Regions from separate parts of the Pantoea sp. USHLN298 genome, predicted to be linked through region 1. Evidence: riboswitches for the same ligand, from Rfam matches in the RefSeq annotation. Region 1 holds a riboswitch; the other holds the start of a gene.

Evidence for each region. A riboswitch is a leader RNA that binds a small molecule or an ion and turns the genes downstream of it on or off. The one in region 1 is predicted to bind thiamine pyrophosphate.
Region 2: another riboswitch for thiamine pyrophosphate. It lies ahead of tenA (thiaminase II); the one in region 1 lies ahead of thiC (phosphomethylpyrimidine synthase ThiC).

Annotation. Positions count from the first base shown of each region.
Region 1 is NZ_JBBCRO010000011.1:3,211-11,066, forward strand. Features, by position in the region: gene purD (phosphoribosylamine--glycine ligase) at 1-172, shown strand, start outside; gene WFK59_RS21670 (DUF1481 domain-containing protein) at 208-870, opposite strand; gene hupA (nucleoid-associated protein HU-alpha) at 940-1,212, opposite strand; gene WFK59_RS21680 (YjaG family protein) at 1,401-1,991, opposite strand; gene nfi (deoxyribonuclease V) at 2,055-2,723, opposite strand; gene hemE (uroporphyrinogen decarboxylase) at 2,726-3,793, opposite strand; gene nudC (NAD(+) diphosphatase) at 3,834-4,604, opposite strand; gene rsd (sigma D regulator) at 4,694-5,200, shown strand; TPP riboswitch at 5,341-5,441, shown strand; gene thiC (phosphomethylpyrimidine synthase ThiC) at 5,528-7,450, shown strand; gene thiE (thiamine phosphate synthase) at 7,453-7,856, shown strand, end outside.
Region 2 is NZ_JBBCRO010000005.1:200,904-208,759, reverse strand. Features, by position in the region: gene WFK59_RS14490 (DeoR family transcriptional regulator) at 1-13, shown strand, start outside; gene WFK59_RS14485 (LacI family DNA-binding transcriptional regulator) at 10-1,029, opposite strand; gene ascF (PTS cellobiose/arbutin/salicin transporter subunit IIBC) at 1,285-2,733, shown strand; gene WFK59_RS14475 (6-phospho-beta-glucosidase) at 2,766-4,196, shown strand; TPP riboswitch at 4,303-4,405, shown strand; gene tenA (thiaminase II) at 4,501-5,196, shown strand; gene WFK59_RS14465 (ABC transporter ATP-binding protein) at 5,193-5,939, shown strand; gene WFK59_RS14460 (ABC transporter permease) at 5,936-6,700, shown strand; gene WFK59_RS14455 (ABC transporter substrate-binding protein) at 6,724-7,659, shown strand; gene WFK59_RS14450 (sensor domain-containing phosphodiesterase) at 7,696-7,856, opposite strand, start outside.

The sequences.
Region 1 (7,856 bases):
TCTGGAAGACGATTTAGTGCTCACCCACGGTGGCCGGGTGCTGTGCGTCACGGCGCTGGGCGACGATGTTGCGGCTGCGCAGCAGCGGGCTTATCAACTGGCACAGCCCATCTCCTGGCAGGGCAGTTTCTGCCGTCGCGATATTGGCTACCGCGCCATCAATCGCAAATAAGTTAAAGGGGCACAGAGTGCCCCTTTTTCTTCGGCTTACATATCGTCTTCTTTCGGCTGCTGTGCGCAGTCATCCTGCTGACTGATCCGCAATAGCTGCACCCCTTCCGGCGCTTCCAGCCACGACACCATCAGCGGCCTGGCCGATCCACGCTGCTGCTGCGCCAGCGTCCGTAACGCATCGGCATCAAAAGCGGGCCTGACCTGCTGGCCTTCACAGCTCTTAACCAGATTGCCGCCTGACCAGTATCCCTGTCGCAGGAATATCTGACCGCTGAGCAGCGCATCGCTGACGTTGCGCATCCGTTGGGCATCGAATTTATACAGATCGACCGAATCCGCACTGACGGCTTCACGCCGGTCAGCCAGCTGCCGCTGCATGAAGTTGAGGCCGCCTTCCTGGTCGAAACGCAAGGTGACATCATCGGGTTGCTCACCTTTAACCTGACGATGAACGCTGATTAACGCCTGTTCCAGCCAGATATAATCGGTAACCTCGCCTTCACTACCGGAAAATGGCGTAAAGATGGTACGGATGTGGACGGACTGATGGTCATTATTCTTGCGCCAGATGCGTACGACGCCCCGGTCAGCAAGGTAACCACTGGCAGAAAAAGGAGGAATGTCGGGCGTGGAGCTGCAACCAAAAAGAAACAAGGAGAGAGACAGGGCGGAAAAACGCTGAAACAGCGTGGTCATGATGGCAGGCCCCTTAAACAAAAGGGGCGAATCGCCCCCTGTTTTAAAGCTTAACCGCAGTGCGACGTCTTACTTAACGGCGTCTTTCAGCGCTTTACCAGACACGAATGCCGGTACATTTGCTGCAGCGATTTTGATCTCTTTGCCAGTCTGCGGGTTACGACCGGTACGCTCAGCGCGGTGGTTCACTTTAAAAGTACCAAAACCAACCAGTTGTACAGCATCACCATCTTTCAGAGACTCAGTGATCGCAGCCAGAGTAGATTCCAGCGCTGCCTTTGCCTGGGTTTTAGACAGGTCAGCTTTTTCTGCGATCACATCAATCAGTTGAGTCTTGTTCATAAGTTATCCTTAAAGTGTATTTATCGCTTGCTAAGCAACGAGTGCGAGGGAAAAGCCATATTCTGGCACTCTTCAGCCTGCACGCACCGATAGCCACAATTTTCAGCCCCCCAAATGTAGACCAGAGAGGGGGCTGATGTGAAGCCTCCAGGCGCGCTAATTCGGGCCTGAAGTCACGTTTTGTCGCCTTACTGCTGGAAATTTATACCGATGTTGCTAATTCCCGCTTCACGCAGGTCCGATCGCAGACCTTTGATCAATTCAAGGTCACGCTCTTCGCACTCGGCGAGCAGTCGGAAAATCTCCCATTGGAGGTCCCATTCATCGATGATGGCCGGGTTTTCACGAAGCTCTTCGTCGGTCATTTCGCGTCCAGCCTGGGTCATTTCCAGCATGGCAACGGTGGTAATTGAAGTCTCACTGACTTCAATTGCGTGCTCAAGAGTGTCGCCGCTCAGCTGCGCATGAACCACTTCGCTTAACGCCACACAGGCATCAATCGCCGGATATACGCCGTAAACCTCAAATGCATCGCCATCAGGAATGGCGGCTTCGAGTTTTTCCAGCTGGCTGTCGAAGTTTATCTTCGCATCTTTGACCGTCAGGTTTTCCCAGATCAGATCAAGAATACGGCGATAGAGTGCCGGATCAGCAAATTCGGTCTGCTCGCAGAATGCCCGATAGTTGGGATACATGCGCTCGCACAGGCAGGCCATAAAAGTAAGATGCTGCCAGCTTTCCAGCTTCGCCAGACGCAGATGAACGGGATTTTGTAACATAAAGGTGGCTCTTATTCGTTTCGCTGGCGGCAGTGTAACTGCAAAAGCGCAGCACAAACAGTGTTAAAGCGCGTTTTGCCAGCGCTGGAAAGCCGGACGATTCGAGGCAACCGCATCTGCCCAGCGGGTTGGCTCCGGCAAACGGTAGCCGCGCGTACAGTTTTCAACCCAGTGCAGTGCAGTATCCAGACTGACGCGATGGCCGGTGGCGACAAACAGCGGATTGCAACGTTGCTTGCTGCGCCAGACCCAGCCGATCTGCTCACCTTTATCCATCAGTGGCTGACGGCTGCCCGGCTGCGCATCCAGTTCGGCAAATCGGCCGCACAGGCGGCGTTTCGCTACGCCGATGGTCGGGACATCTACCAGCAGACCAAAGTGCGACGCCACGCCGAGCCGACGGGGATGCGAGATGCCGTGACCGTCGACAAACAGCAGGTCCGGTTTCTGCTCCAGCATCTGCCATGCCGCCATTAACGCCGGATACTCACGGAAGGAGAGAAAGCCGGGAATGTACGGCATGGTGGTCTCAATGCGCGCAATGCGATGCTCCACCAGCGTTAGCGAGGGATATTCAAGCACCACCAGCGCCGCCCGGGTGACCGCGCCTTCCTGCTCAAACCCCACATCCGCCCCGCCGATAAAGCGTGGCGGCAAGACGTCAAAATCATCTTCACGCACCACATCAGCGGCGCGTTGCAACTGCTCAGCGCGAAGTGCGGCAATATCCATAGTTACTCCTGATGGAAAGGACGTGACAAACGGTGCACGGCTTCTACAAATACGCCCGCGTTTTCTGGCGGAACGTCCTGATGAATCCCGTGACCGAGGTTGAAAACATGACCGGTGCCGTTGCCGAAGCGCTCCAGAATCCCGGCGACTTCCTGTTCGATACGGGCGGGCGGCGCATAAAGCATTGAAGGGTCCATGTTGCCCTGCAGCGCGACTTTATCGCCAACACGACGACGTGCATCGTCGATATCCGTGGTCCAGTCGAGGCCCAGCGCATCACAGCCGGTTTCCGCCATCGCTTCCAGCCACTGACCGCCCCCTTTGGTAAACAGGGTAATCGGCACGCGTCGGCCGTCATTTTCACGCAGCACGTTGTCGACGATTTTGTGCATGTAGTGCAGCGAGAACTCACGGTAATCGCGGCCGGTCAGTACGCCGCCCCAGGTATCAAATACCATCACCGACTGGGCGCCAGCACGAATCTGGGCGTTGAGATAGAGGATGACGCTGTCCGCCAGTTTATCCAGCATTGCATGCAGTGTGGCCGGATCGGCATACATCATCTTTTTGATTTTGGTAAACGCCTTACTGCTGCCGCCTTCCACCATGTAGGTCGCCAGCGTCCACGGGCTGCCGGTAAAACCGATCAGCGGCAGGTCACCGTTCAGGCTTTTACGGATGGTACGCACCGCGTTCATCACGTAGCCCAGCTCCATTTCCGGATCGGGCACCGGCAAGCGCTCGACATCAGCCCGACAGGTAATCGGATTGGAGAAGCGTGGACCTTCGCCAGTTTCGAAATAGAGGCCCAGCCCCATCGCATCCGGGATGGTCAGGATGTCACTGAAGAGGATGGCCGCATCCAGCGGATAACGGCGCAGCGGCTGCAGCGTCACCTCACAGGCCAGCTCGGCATTTTTACACAGCGACATAAAATCACCGGCTTCGGCGCGCGTCGCTTTGTATTCCGGCAAATAGCGTCCGGCCTGGCGCATCATCCACACCGGCGTCACATCAACTGGCTGACGCAACAGGGCACGCAAATAACGGTCGTTCTTCAGTTCACTCATCTTATTACTCTCTCAATTTCAGGCGTGTAGTGTAGCACTTTCACGCTCCGGCGCGGCACAGGGCGACGGTATCTTCAATCAGGCGACGCGCCACGGTGCCCGGTGGCGGCAGCAAAGGTAAGGCATCAAAACGGAACCAGGCGGCATCTAACAGCTCTTTGCCGTCATGTTGCAGATCGCCGCTGTCAAACTCCGCCATAAAGGCCGTCATCAGCGACTGCGGGAAGGGCCACGGCTGAGAGGTGACATAGCGCACGTTTTTAACGCGGATGTTGCTCTCTTCCATCACTTCCCGCGCCACCGCCTGCTCCAGCGTCTCGCCCACTTCGACGAAACCGGCCAGCACGGTATAGACCTTATTGCGGTGGCGGGCATGATTAGCCAGCAGGATCTGGTCGCCACGGCGGATCGCTACGATGATGCAGGGCGCAATCTGTGGATAATATCGCTCGCGACAATGGCTGCACAGGCAGGCAAATTCATGTTTACTGTGGTGCATTTCGTGGCCGCAGTAGCCGCACCAGCGATGCGAACGGTAGAACTCCGCCAGCTGCACGCCGCGACCTGCCAGCTGAAACAGCCCGACATCCAGATCGATCAGTTGCCGCACCGAGAACATGCTTTCTGAACGCGGCTCGCAAATCAGCCAGACATTTTCCCCCTGCCACTCGCCAATCAGTCGGGCTTTCGTGCCAGTCAGACCGAAATTTTCGGCGCTTCCGTGGGGTAAATCACCTTGTGGCAACCAAAGTTTCTGCTCGTGGCTGACAATCCACCATCCAGCGTCTACGCTTGAGATTTCGCATTGCATTTATTTCGTCATCCTTAGCGTCAACTCGCACGCTGAAGTCCTGATGTTAAGTGTGTAGATAAACAACTATAACTCACATGGAGTTAGATATGCTTAACCAGTTAGACGTCCTGGCCGAACGCGTAGGTGGCAGTAACGAACTGGTCGATTCGTGGCTGGAAGCCCGTCGCCAGCTGTTAGTGACCTATTACCATCTGGTCGGCCTGAAACCGAAAAAAGAAGCTCTGACCCGCCTCGATGAGCAGGCGCTGGATAACTTCTGTCATGGCCTGGTCGATTATCTCTCCGCCGGTCACTTTAGTATTTATGAGCGCATCATCAGCGAGATGAGCGGTGACAGCCCGATGATCGCAGCGGCCCAGGTTTACCCGCCGCTGGAAGCCAACACCGAGCGCCTGATGCAACTGTACGATGGCCATTTGCAGCAGGCGATCGATGACGATAACTGCATGACGTTCCAGCAGGCGTTGTCTGAAGTTGGTGAAGTGCTGGAAGCGCGCTTCACGCTGGAAGACAAGCTGATCCAGCTGGCATGGGACAACCATCTGGCCCCCCCGCCGGTAGCCAATGACAGCCAGATGGCTCGTCCGGCGTAACGTTAATCACCGGTAAAGGGGTTGTGATTCTGTTACAGCCCTTTTATGCTGAAAGGGTTCTGGCGGCTCAGGCCTGATGAACCTTTTTTCTGTTTAAAAGTTATCGTTTTAAGCCGGTGCCTATCGGCGCAGCGTAAAACGTCTTCTTGTCGGAGTGCCCAATTGGGCTGAGACCGTTAATTCGGGATCCGCGGAACCTGATCAGGTTAGAACCTGCGAAGGGAACAAGAGTAAATATTGCCAGTACGCCAGTGTCTTGCGCTGCCCGTGCTGTTACTCCTGCCGAACTCCGGACAAGCATCATTCCCACTCAACTGGAAGATTGCTATGTCTGACTCAAAAATGACCCGTCGTGAACAGCGTGCCCAGGCCCAGGAATTTATCGATTCACTGCAAGGCGGCAACGCGTTCCCCCGTTCTGAACGTATCTGGATCACCGGCAGCCGGGAGGATATTCGTGTGCCAATGCGCGAAATCAGGCTCAGCCCGACCCACATCGGTGGCAGCCAGGATCAGCCGCGCTATGAGCCGAATGATGCGGTGCCGGTCTATGATACCGCCGGCCCCTATGGCGATCCCGCCGCGCAGATCGATCTGCATCGCGGACTGACGAAACTGCGTGCCGGCTGGATCGAAGAACGTCATGACAGCCAGCCACTGCCGCAGCGCAGTTCAGGCTATACCCAGCAGCGTCTGGCGGATGAAAGCCTCGATCATCTGCGTTTTAACGCGCTGCCTGTGCCGCGCCGCGCCCTTACCGGCCGTTGCGTCACACAGATGCATTATGCGCGTCAGGGCATCGTTACGCCGGAAATGGAGTTTATCGCCCTGCGAGAGAATATGGGCCGTGAGCGAATCCGCGACCAGATTTTGCTGCAACAGCATCCCGGCCATAGTTTTGGCGCGCAACTGCCGGATAACATCACGCCCGAATTTGTCCGTCAGGAAGTGGCCGCGGGTCGGGCCATTATCCCCGCCAACATTAACCATCCTGAATCGGAACCGATGATTATCGGCCGTCACTTTCTGGTCAAGGTAAATGCCAACATCGGCAATTCAGCGGTCAGCTCATCGATTGAGGAGGAGGTCGAAAAGCTGGTCTGGTCAACGCGCTGGGGCGCCGATACGGTAATGGATCTCTCTACCGGCCGGAATATTCATGAAACGCGCGAGTGGATTTTGCGAAACAGCCCGGTGCCGATCGGCACAGTGCCGATTTATCAGGCGCTGGAAAAAGTGAACGGCGTGGCCGAAGCGCTTAACTGGGCGGTGTTCCGCGATACGCTGCTTGAACAGGCGGAACAAGGGGTTGATTACTTCACCATCCATGCTGGCGTGCTGCTGCGCTATGTGCCGATGACGGCAAAACGGCTGACCGGTATTGTCTCGCGCGGCGGATCGATCATGGCGAAATGGTGTCTGTCGCATCATCAGGAGAGCTTTCTCTATCAGCATTTCCGCGAAATCTGTGAAATCTGTGCCGCCTACGATGTCTCACTGTCGCTGGGAGATGGTTTACGCCCAGGCTCGATTCAGGATGCGAATGACGAAGCGCAATTTGCCGAACTGCGTACGCTGGGAGAGCTGACAAAGATCGCCTGGGAGTATGATGTGCAGGTGATGATTGAAGGCCCCGGCCACGTCCCGATGCATATGATCCGCCGAAACATGACGGAGCAGCTCGACCATTGCCATGAAGCGCCCTTCTATACGCTTGGGCCGCTCACTACTGACATTGCGCCCGGCTATGACCACATTACATCAGGTATCGGTGCCGCCATGATTGGCTGGTTTGGCTGCGCCATGCTCTGTTATGTCACCCCCAAAGAGCATCTTGGGCTGCCAAATAAAGAGGATGTGAAGCAGGGATTGATCACCTACAAGATTGCCGCTCATGCCGCCGATCTCGCCAAAGGCCATCCGGGTGCGCAGATCCGCGATAACGCGATGTCAAAAGCGCGCTTTGAATTTCGCTGGGAAGATCAGTTTAATCTGGCGCTCGATCCCCATACCGCGCGCGCCATGCATGATGAAACCCTGCCGCAGGAGTCAGGCAAGGTGGCGCATTTCTGTTCAATGTGCGGCCCAAAGTTCTGCTCAATGAAAATATCGCAGGAGGTGCGGGATTTTGCCGCACGCCAGCAAGCCAGCGCTGAGCCGATTGAGGTGGGTATGGCTCAGATGTCTGAACAATTTCGCCGCCGCGGTGGTGAGCTTTACCACCCCGCCGATGCCATGAAGGAGGAGTAACAATGACTGCATTTCCTGCTACCGCGCCGCGCCTTGGGCTTTATCCGGTAGTCGATAGCGTTGACTGGATCGAACGCCTGCTGGACGCGGGCGTCCGTACTCTGCAACTGCGCATCAAAGACCAGCCGGACGAGGCCGCCGAAGCCGCTGTCGCCCAGGCGATTGCGCTGGGCAAACGCTACGATGCGCGCCTGTTTATCAATGACTACTGGCGGCTGGCGATTAAACATCACGCCTACGGTGTGCATCTGGGCCAGGAAGATCTGGAGGTGGCAGACCTGGCGCAGATCCACCAGGCCGGACTACGGCTCGGTATTTCTACCCATGATGATGCCGAACTGGATCGTGCTCTGGCTATTCAGCCCTCTTATATCGCGCTGGGCCACATTTTCCCGACCCGGACCAA
Region 2 (7,856 bases), on a different contig from region 1:
CATTGCCGACTAAGCACGGCGACCGGGCCCGTCCGAGAGTGAATCACGCAGTATCAGGCTGCCGCTGAACGGAGGCCTGGGCCGCCATTCCCCGCCATCCAGCATGTTCACCAGCCGGCCAATGGTTTCGTTAATCATTTCGGTGACCGGCAGTTTTACGCTCGACAGCGAGGGTGTGATATAGGGTGCCAGCGGAATATCGTCAAAGCCCATGACTGAGACCTGTTGCGGTACCGCAATGCCGCATTCAGTCAGCCGCTTGATAGCCCCAATCGCCATCTCATCGTTGCTGGCGACTATCGCGCTGAACGCCACGCCGCGCGCCAGCAGGTGATCCACCGCAACCATGCCGCTCTGTGCGGTCCATTTCCCTGTCACAATCCGCTGCGGCTCAGCCGGAATATCTGCCGCCTTCAGCGCAGCCTGATAACCGGACAGCCGTTCCATGCCGGTCGGAGAATCCAGCGAACCGGTAATAAACGCAATATCCCGATGACCGTGAGTGACCAGATGCGTCACCGCGCTGGCGCTGGTCGCGTGCTGATCGACATAAATGCAGTAGCTGTCATTGACGCGCAGGCGGCGATTGATCACCAAAATCGGCTGGCGGTGCTGGGAAATTATGGCATCCAGCGCATCGATAGAGAGAAAACGCGGATAAATAATAATGCCGTCACAGCGCAGATCGAGCAGGAACTGGATCGCTTCCCGCTCCTGCTCAGCGGTATGTTTACCATCGGCAAGAATAAGCTGACGGCCCTGCTGTTCCATCATCCGCGCCGAATGCGCCATCAGTTCAGCAAAGTAACTGCCGCTATACAGCGTATTAGTGATCACCAGCCCAATGGTCTGGCTGGACTGGGTCGCCAGATTACGCGCCAGCAGATTAGGCCGGTAGTCGGTTTCAGCAATCGCCTGTAGCACCCGTTCGCGCTTCTCCTGACCGACATAGCCATTACCGGACAGTACCCGTGACACGGTGGCTTTCGACACGCCCGCCCGAGCTGCTACATCCTGAATCGTTGCCATTTAACCTGCTCCTTCACTGCGCATGATTGCAGTCTACCTAAGCCTCTCATTGTTGGAAATATTTTCGCTGGCGTAACCGCGCCCGACTCACGATTTCGTGGTGAGCTACATCACAAAATTTAAAAGTGGTGATTTTTAGCGCTTGTCGCCGTCAGTAAAGATCTTCATGATTTTGTGAAACCGGTTTCCTATTCGCCGCTGACACAGGGCAAAAAAACATAACACTGACCGATTACCCTACAGAGAAGATCCCCCATGCCCAGAAACTATGACGAGGTTTCACGCGCGATTGTCGACGCGTTAGGTGGCCTCACCAATATCGAAGCGCTTACGCATTGCATGACCCGCCTGCGCTTTGTGGTCAAAGATCAGACCCAGGTCGATTTCGTCCGGCTGAAGGCCATCGATGGCGTAATGGGCGTGGTACATAACGACACCCAATGCCAGGTGATCATTGGCAATAATGTTTCGCAGGCGTATCAGGCGGTGATGCAGCTCGGCTCGCCCTCCGCGTCCTCATCGGCGCCGGTAAAGCGTAAGCTGACGTTGAAAGGGATCGGTGCCGGCATTCTGGATGCGCTGGTCGGCACCATGTCACCGCTGATTCCCGCCATTATTGGTGGGTCGATGGTTAAGCTGCTGGCGATGATCCTCGATATGGCGGGCGTGTTTGAAAAAGGCTCATCAACGCTGGTGATACTGAACGTCATTGGCGATGGCGCGTTCTTCTTCCTGCCGGTGATGGTAGCGGCCTCGGCCGCGCTGAAATTTAAAACCAACATGTCGCTGGCGATAGCCATTGCCGGCGTGCTGGTGCATCCCAACTTCATTGACCTGATGGCGAAAGCGGCTCAGGGCCAGCCGGTGGAGTTTGCCTTTATCCCGGTGACCGCCGTTAAATATACCTATACGGTGATCCCGGCACTGGTGATGACCTGGATTCTGTCGCACATCGAGCGCGGCGTGGATCGCATTACCCCAGCCGTGACCAAAAACTTCCTCAAGCCAATGCTGATTGTGCTGATTGCCGCCCCAATCGCGATTGTGCTGATTGGGCCGATTGGCATCTGGATCGGTAGCGGCATCTCAGCGCTGGTCTATACCGTTCACGGTTATCTCGGCTGGCTGTCGGTCGCCATCATGGGTGCTATCTGGCCGTTGCTGGTGATGACCGGGATGCACCGGGTTTTTACCCCAACCATCATTCAGACCATTGCAGAAACCGGTAAAGAGGGCATGGTGATGCCGTCAGAAATTGGTGCCAATCTTTCGCTGGGCGGTTCGTCGCTGGCGGTGGCATTCCGGACTAAAAATCGCGAACTGCGCCAGACCGCGCTGGCCGCAGCGGCATCAGCGATCATTGCCGGCATTTCGGAACCGGCACTGTATGGCGTAGCGGTGCGGCTAAAACGTCCGCTGATCGCCTGCTTAATCAGCGGCTTTATCTGTGGTGCGGTGGCCGGGATTGGCGGACTGGCCAGTCATTCAATGGCCTCGCCTGGCCTGTTTACCAGCGTACAATTTTTCGATCCCGCCAACCCTATGTCTATGGTCTGGGTTGCCGCCGTGATGGTGCTGTCGGTGGTACTGTCCTTTGTGCTGACGCTGATTTTAGGTTTCGAGGACATCCCTGAAACCGAACCGTCGCCCGCGCCAGCAGCAACGCCTGCATCCGAGCGCACCAACGCGATTAACGCTAACTAATGGGCCATGCTGACCCGAAACCAGAGGATGTCATGTCTGAATCAAGATTCCCGCAAGGATTTTTATGGGGCGGTGCGTTAGCCGCCAACCAGGCTGAGGGTGGCTATCGTGAAGGCGGAAAGGGCTTAACCACCGTTGATATGATCCCCCACGGCCCGCATCGGATGCCGGTGAAACTCGGGCTGGAGCGGCGTTTCACCCTGCGCGAGGATGAGTTTTACCCCAGCCATGACGCCATTGATTTCTATCATCGCTATGCGGAAGACATCGCGCTGATGGCGGAAATGGGATTCAGCGTATTTCGCACCTCCATCGCCTGGAGCCGGCTCTATCCGAATGGTGATGAACTGACGCCGAATCCGGAGGGGATTGCCTTCTACCGCGCGGTGTTTGAAGAGTGCCGGAAATACAATATCGAACCGCTGGTCACCCTGTGCCACTTTGACGTACCGATGCATCTGGTGACCGAATATGGCTCGTGGCGGAATCGCAAAATGATCGACTTTTTTGCCCGCTATGCCCGCAGCTGTTTCGAGGCCTTTGACGGTCTGGTGAAATACTGGCTGACCTTTAATGAGATCAATATTTTGCTGCACAGCCCGTTCTCCGGGGCCGGACTGGTATTTGAGGCGGATGAAAATCACGACCAGGTGAAGTACCAGGCCGCCCATCATGAACTGGTGGCCAGCGCGCTGGTGACCCGAATCGCCCATGAGATTAACCCGGCGAATCAGGTGGGCTGTATGCTGGCGGGCGGCAATTTCTATCCCTGGTCAAGCAAACCGGAAGATGTCTGGGCGGCACTGGAGAAAGATCGCGAAAACCTGTTCTTCATTGATGTGCAGGCGCGCGGATACTATCCCGCCTATGCGGCGCGGCTATTCCGTGAAAAAGGAGTCAGTCTGGAGATAGCCGACGGCGATGCGGAAATCCTGAAAAACAGCGTCGATTTTGTCTCGTTCAGTTACTACGCCTCGCGTTGCGCGTCGGCGGAGATGAACGAGCTTAACAGCAGCGCCGCCAACGTAGTGAAGTCCCTGACTAATCCCCATCTGACGCGCAGCGAATGGGGCTGGGGCATCGATCCGCTTGGGTTACGCATCACCATGAATATGATGTATGACCGCTACCAGAAGCCGCTGTTCCTGGTGGAAAATGGCCTTGGCGCACGGGATACGATTAACGCTCAGGGTGAGATTGAAGATGATTACCGCATCAGCTATCTGCGTGAGCATATCCGGGCGATGGGCGACGCCATCGCCGATGGCGTGCCGGTGCTCGGCTATACCAGCTGGGGCTGCATCGATCTGGTGGCCGCATCAACCGGCGAAATGAGTAAACGCTACGGGTTTGTCTATGTGGATCGGGACGACCTTGGCCGGGGAACGCTGGCCCGCAGTCGGAAAAAATCGTTCTGGTGGTATAAAAAAGTGATCGCCAGTAACGGTGAAGATCTTGAGTGACAACGTCACTGCCTTAGCCCGCTAAACCGCAGCGGTTTAGCGGGGCCATCGGCTATTGCAGGCCGGCGGCGTGCCGTTGTATTCCGCTGACAATTATCGTATAACAAACGTCTCCGAGGGGTGTCCTGTTATGGGCTGAGATGGTGCAAACCGAACCCTTTGAACCTGATCTGGGTCATGCCAGCGAAGGGACGGGTCGGCAGAGTCTTCTGCAACATCTCCTGCATCATTGCCTGTTCTTCACCGTATGCCCGGATCTCCCTGAGTTAACACTTTTCGTTAACCAATAGTCACTGGAGATCCCATGTCACTTTCACTTTTTGAAACCGGCTTTTATGGCCGCCTGCGACAACAGGCTGGCGATCACTGGCACGCCTATGTCTCTCACGATTTTGTACAGCAGCTCGCTCAGGGCACGCTGCCAGCGGCCGCCTTTCGGCATTATCTCACCCAGGATTATCTGTTCCTGCTGCATTTTGCCCGCGCCTATGGGCTGCTGGTCAGCAAACTGCACGATCCGGTCGCGCTGCGAACCGCAACGGCCTCTCTCAATGCCATCGTCAATGAACTGCCGCTGCATCGGGCTTACTGCCAGCAATGGGGGATCAGCGAAGCCGCGCTGCTCAGTCAGACCGAAGCGGTTGAAACATTCAACTACACCCGCTACGTGCTGGATGTCGGCCACAGTGGAGATGCGCTGGAGCTGCTGACCGTGCTGATGCCGTGCGTTGCAGGCTATGCCGAAATCGGCCTGAGGCTGTTACAGGCTCCCGCCACGCTGTCCGACGGTAATCCTTATGCCGCCTGGATAGAGAATTATGGCGATGCCGATTATCTGGCGGGCGTCAGAGCCTCACTGGCACTGTTCGAAACGCTGGCCCGGCAGCGCGCCGGCGCAGCGCGTTTTGAACGGCTGGCAACCCTCTTCACCACCGCCACCCAACTGGAATCCGCCTTCTGGCAGATGGGGCTCAATCATCAATCCCCTTTGTCACCATGAGCGACTCAGGAGCATTACTGCCGCCCGGCATCTCAATCCGTGACCTTTGCGTCGATTTTGCCGCGCATCGGCTGTTTGACCGGCTCAGTCTGGAGATTCTCCCGGCAAGTTTCACTGCCCTGCTCGGTGCCAGCGGTATCGGAAAGAGTACCTTAATGCGCGTCATCGCTGGCCTGACGCCGCCGACATCCGGAGTGATTAGCGGCAGTGATGGCCTGCCGCTGGCTGGCCGGATCGCCTGGATGGGCCAGCAAGATTTGCTCTATCCGTGGCTGAGCGTTGAGCAAAATGTCTGCCTTGCCAGCCGTCTGAAGGGTGAAAAACCGGACCGCCTCTGGGCGCAACATCTGCTGAAGCGGGTGGGTCTGCATCGTCACGCAACGGCGCGGCCCGCGACGCTCTCCGGCGGGATGCGGCAACGGGCTGCGCTGGCCCGCACGCTGTATGCGCGCAAACCGATCGTCCTGATGGATGAGCCTTTTTCCGCACTTGATGCCCTGACCCGCCATCAGATTCAGACACTGGCGGCGGAGGTGCTGGCACATCATACCGTTTTGCTGATCACCCATGATGCGGCGGAAGCCTGTCGGCTGAGCCATCAGATGCTGATACTCAGCGCCTCCGGTCTGGAATCCTGTCAGCCGTTGCCGGGCCAGCCGCCGCGCGCGCCGAACGATATCGGCGTCATAGAGAGTCAGGCAGCCCTACTGCAAAAACTGTCACTGTCAGAGGTGGCCGGATGAAACAGCTTAACGGTTTAGCCAGAATGTGGCGCGGCATCACCCTGTTTAGTGGACTGATTGCGCTGTGGTGGCTGATCACCCTGACGTCGATTCCGGCGTTTCTGCTGCCTTCGCCCGTTGCGGTGGCACAGGCGTTATGGGCGAACAAAGCCTGGCTCGGCTATCACAGCCTGATTACCCTCACCGAGATCCTCTGCGGGATGATCACCGGCGTCGCGCTCGGCGCTCTGCTGGCGCTGGGCATGACGTTTTCGCCGCGTCTGCAACGCTGGATGATGCCGCTGGTCCTCACCAGCCAGGCGATTCCGGTGTTTGCGCTGGCTCCGCTGCTGGTGCTGTGGTTTGGCTTTGGCATGAGCGCCAAAGTGGCAATGGCGGTGCTGGTGATTTTCTTTCCGGTAACTTCGGCCTTTTATGATGGTCTGCGGCGCGTGCCAACCGGCTATCTGGATCTGGCGCAGACGCTGGGCGCATCACGCGCATCGCAACTGCGTCACGTCCGGCTGTTAGCTGCGTTGCCTGCCTTAGCCACCGGATTACGAATGGCGGCGGCGGTGGCGCCGATTGGCGCGATCATTGGCGAATGGGTGGGTTCGGCAGAAGGTCTGGGCTATGTGATGCTGAACGCCAATGCCCGGATGCAGAGCGATATCTGTTTTGCTGCGCTGTTTATTCTGGTGCTGATGACGCTGGCGCTATGGCTGGCCGTCGATGCCCTGCTTCACCGCCTGATCGACTGGGCTCCTGAGAGTGCCTCATGACCTCTAATCTGCGAGATAAACCAATGCTAAAACCTGTTCTGTCAGCGCTGATGATCAGCGCCGCCCTCTCCAGCCCGCTGCATGCAGCGGAAAAACTGACCCTGATGCTCGACTGGTATATCAATCCGGACCATGCGCCGATTATGGTGGCGCAGCAAACCGGCGCGTTTAAAGCGGAAGGACTGGAGGTAACGATCGTGCCGCCCTCCGATCCGTCACTGCCGCCGCGACTGGTGGCGGCGAAGCAGGCGGACCTGGCCATAACCTATCAGCCGCAGCTGCACTTTTTTGCCGATCAGGGTTTGCCGCTGATGCGGGTCGGCACGCTAATCAATACCCCGCTGAATACCCTGATTACTCTGGATAAGACCGTGAAAAAACCGTCTGATTTGAAGGGAAAGCGGATTGGCTATTCGGTTAGTGGCATTGAACAGGCGACGCTCGATACCATGCTGCAGCACGACGGCGTGAAGTCCAGCGAGGTACAGCTGATCAACGTTAACTTCCAGCTGACCAGCGCGCTGCTGACCGGCAAAGTCGACGCGGTTATTGGCGGCTATCGCAATATCGAAGCGCTTGAAATCAGGCTACAGGGTAAACAGCCGGTGGTGTTTAACGTTGAGGATTATGGCGTTCCCGCCTATGACGAGCTGATTATTGTCGCTAACCGCGACGACGCGCATTCGGAGAAAATTAAGAAGTTTATGCGGGCGCTAAAACGGGGTGTGGCAGAATTAAAAGCGCATCCGGAAGCCAGCTGGCAGGCGTTTGCTGGCGCGCATCCTGAACTGAATACGCCGTTAAATCATCAGGCGTGGCGGGCCTCACTGCCGCTGTTTGCAGACGACCCGGTTAAGCTGGACCGCGCCCGTTATCAGGCCTATGAGCAATTTTTATATGATAACCATCTGATCAAGCAAATCACCCCGGTTGAGCACTACGCCATCGGCGGTGACTGACCGATGAAGCCCGCAGCGGTGGCTGCGGGCTTCACATCAGAGCGGTTTCTGATACAGCCAGTGCTCAATATCACTGGCGGGCAGCGGTTTAGAGAAGAAGTAGCCCTGGATTTGATCGCATCCGTACTCCTTCAGTAACCCCAGCGTTGCCTCAGTCTCAACCCCTTCAGCCAGCACGGTATAGTTCAGCTCTTTCA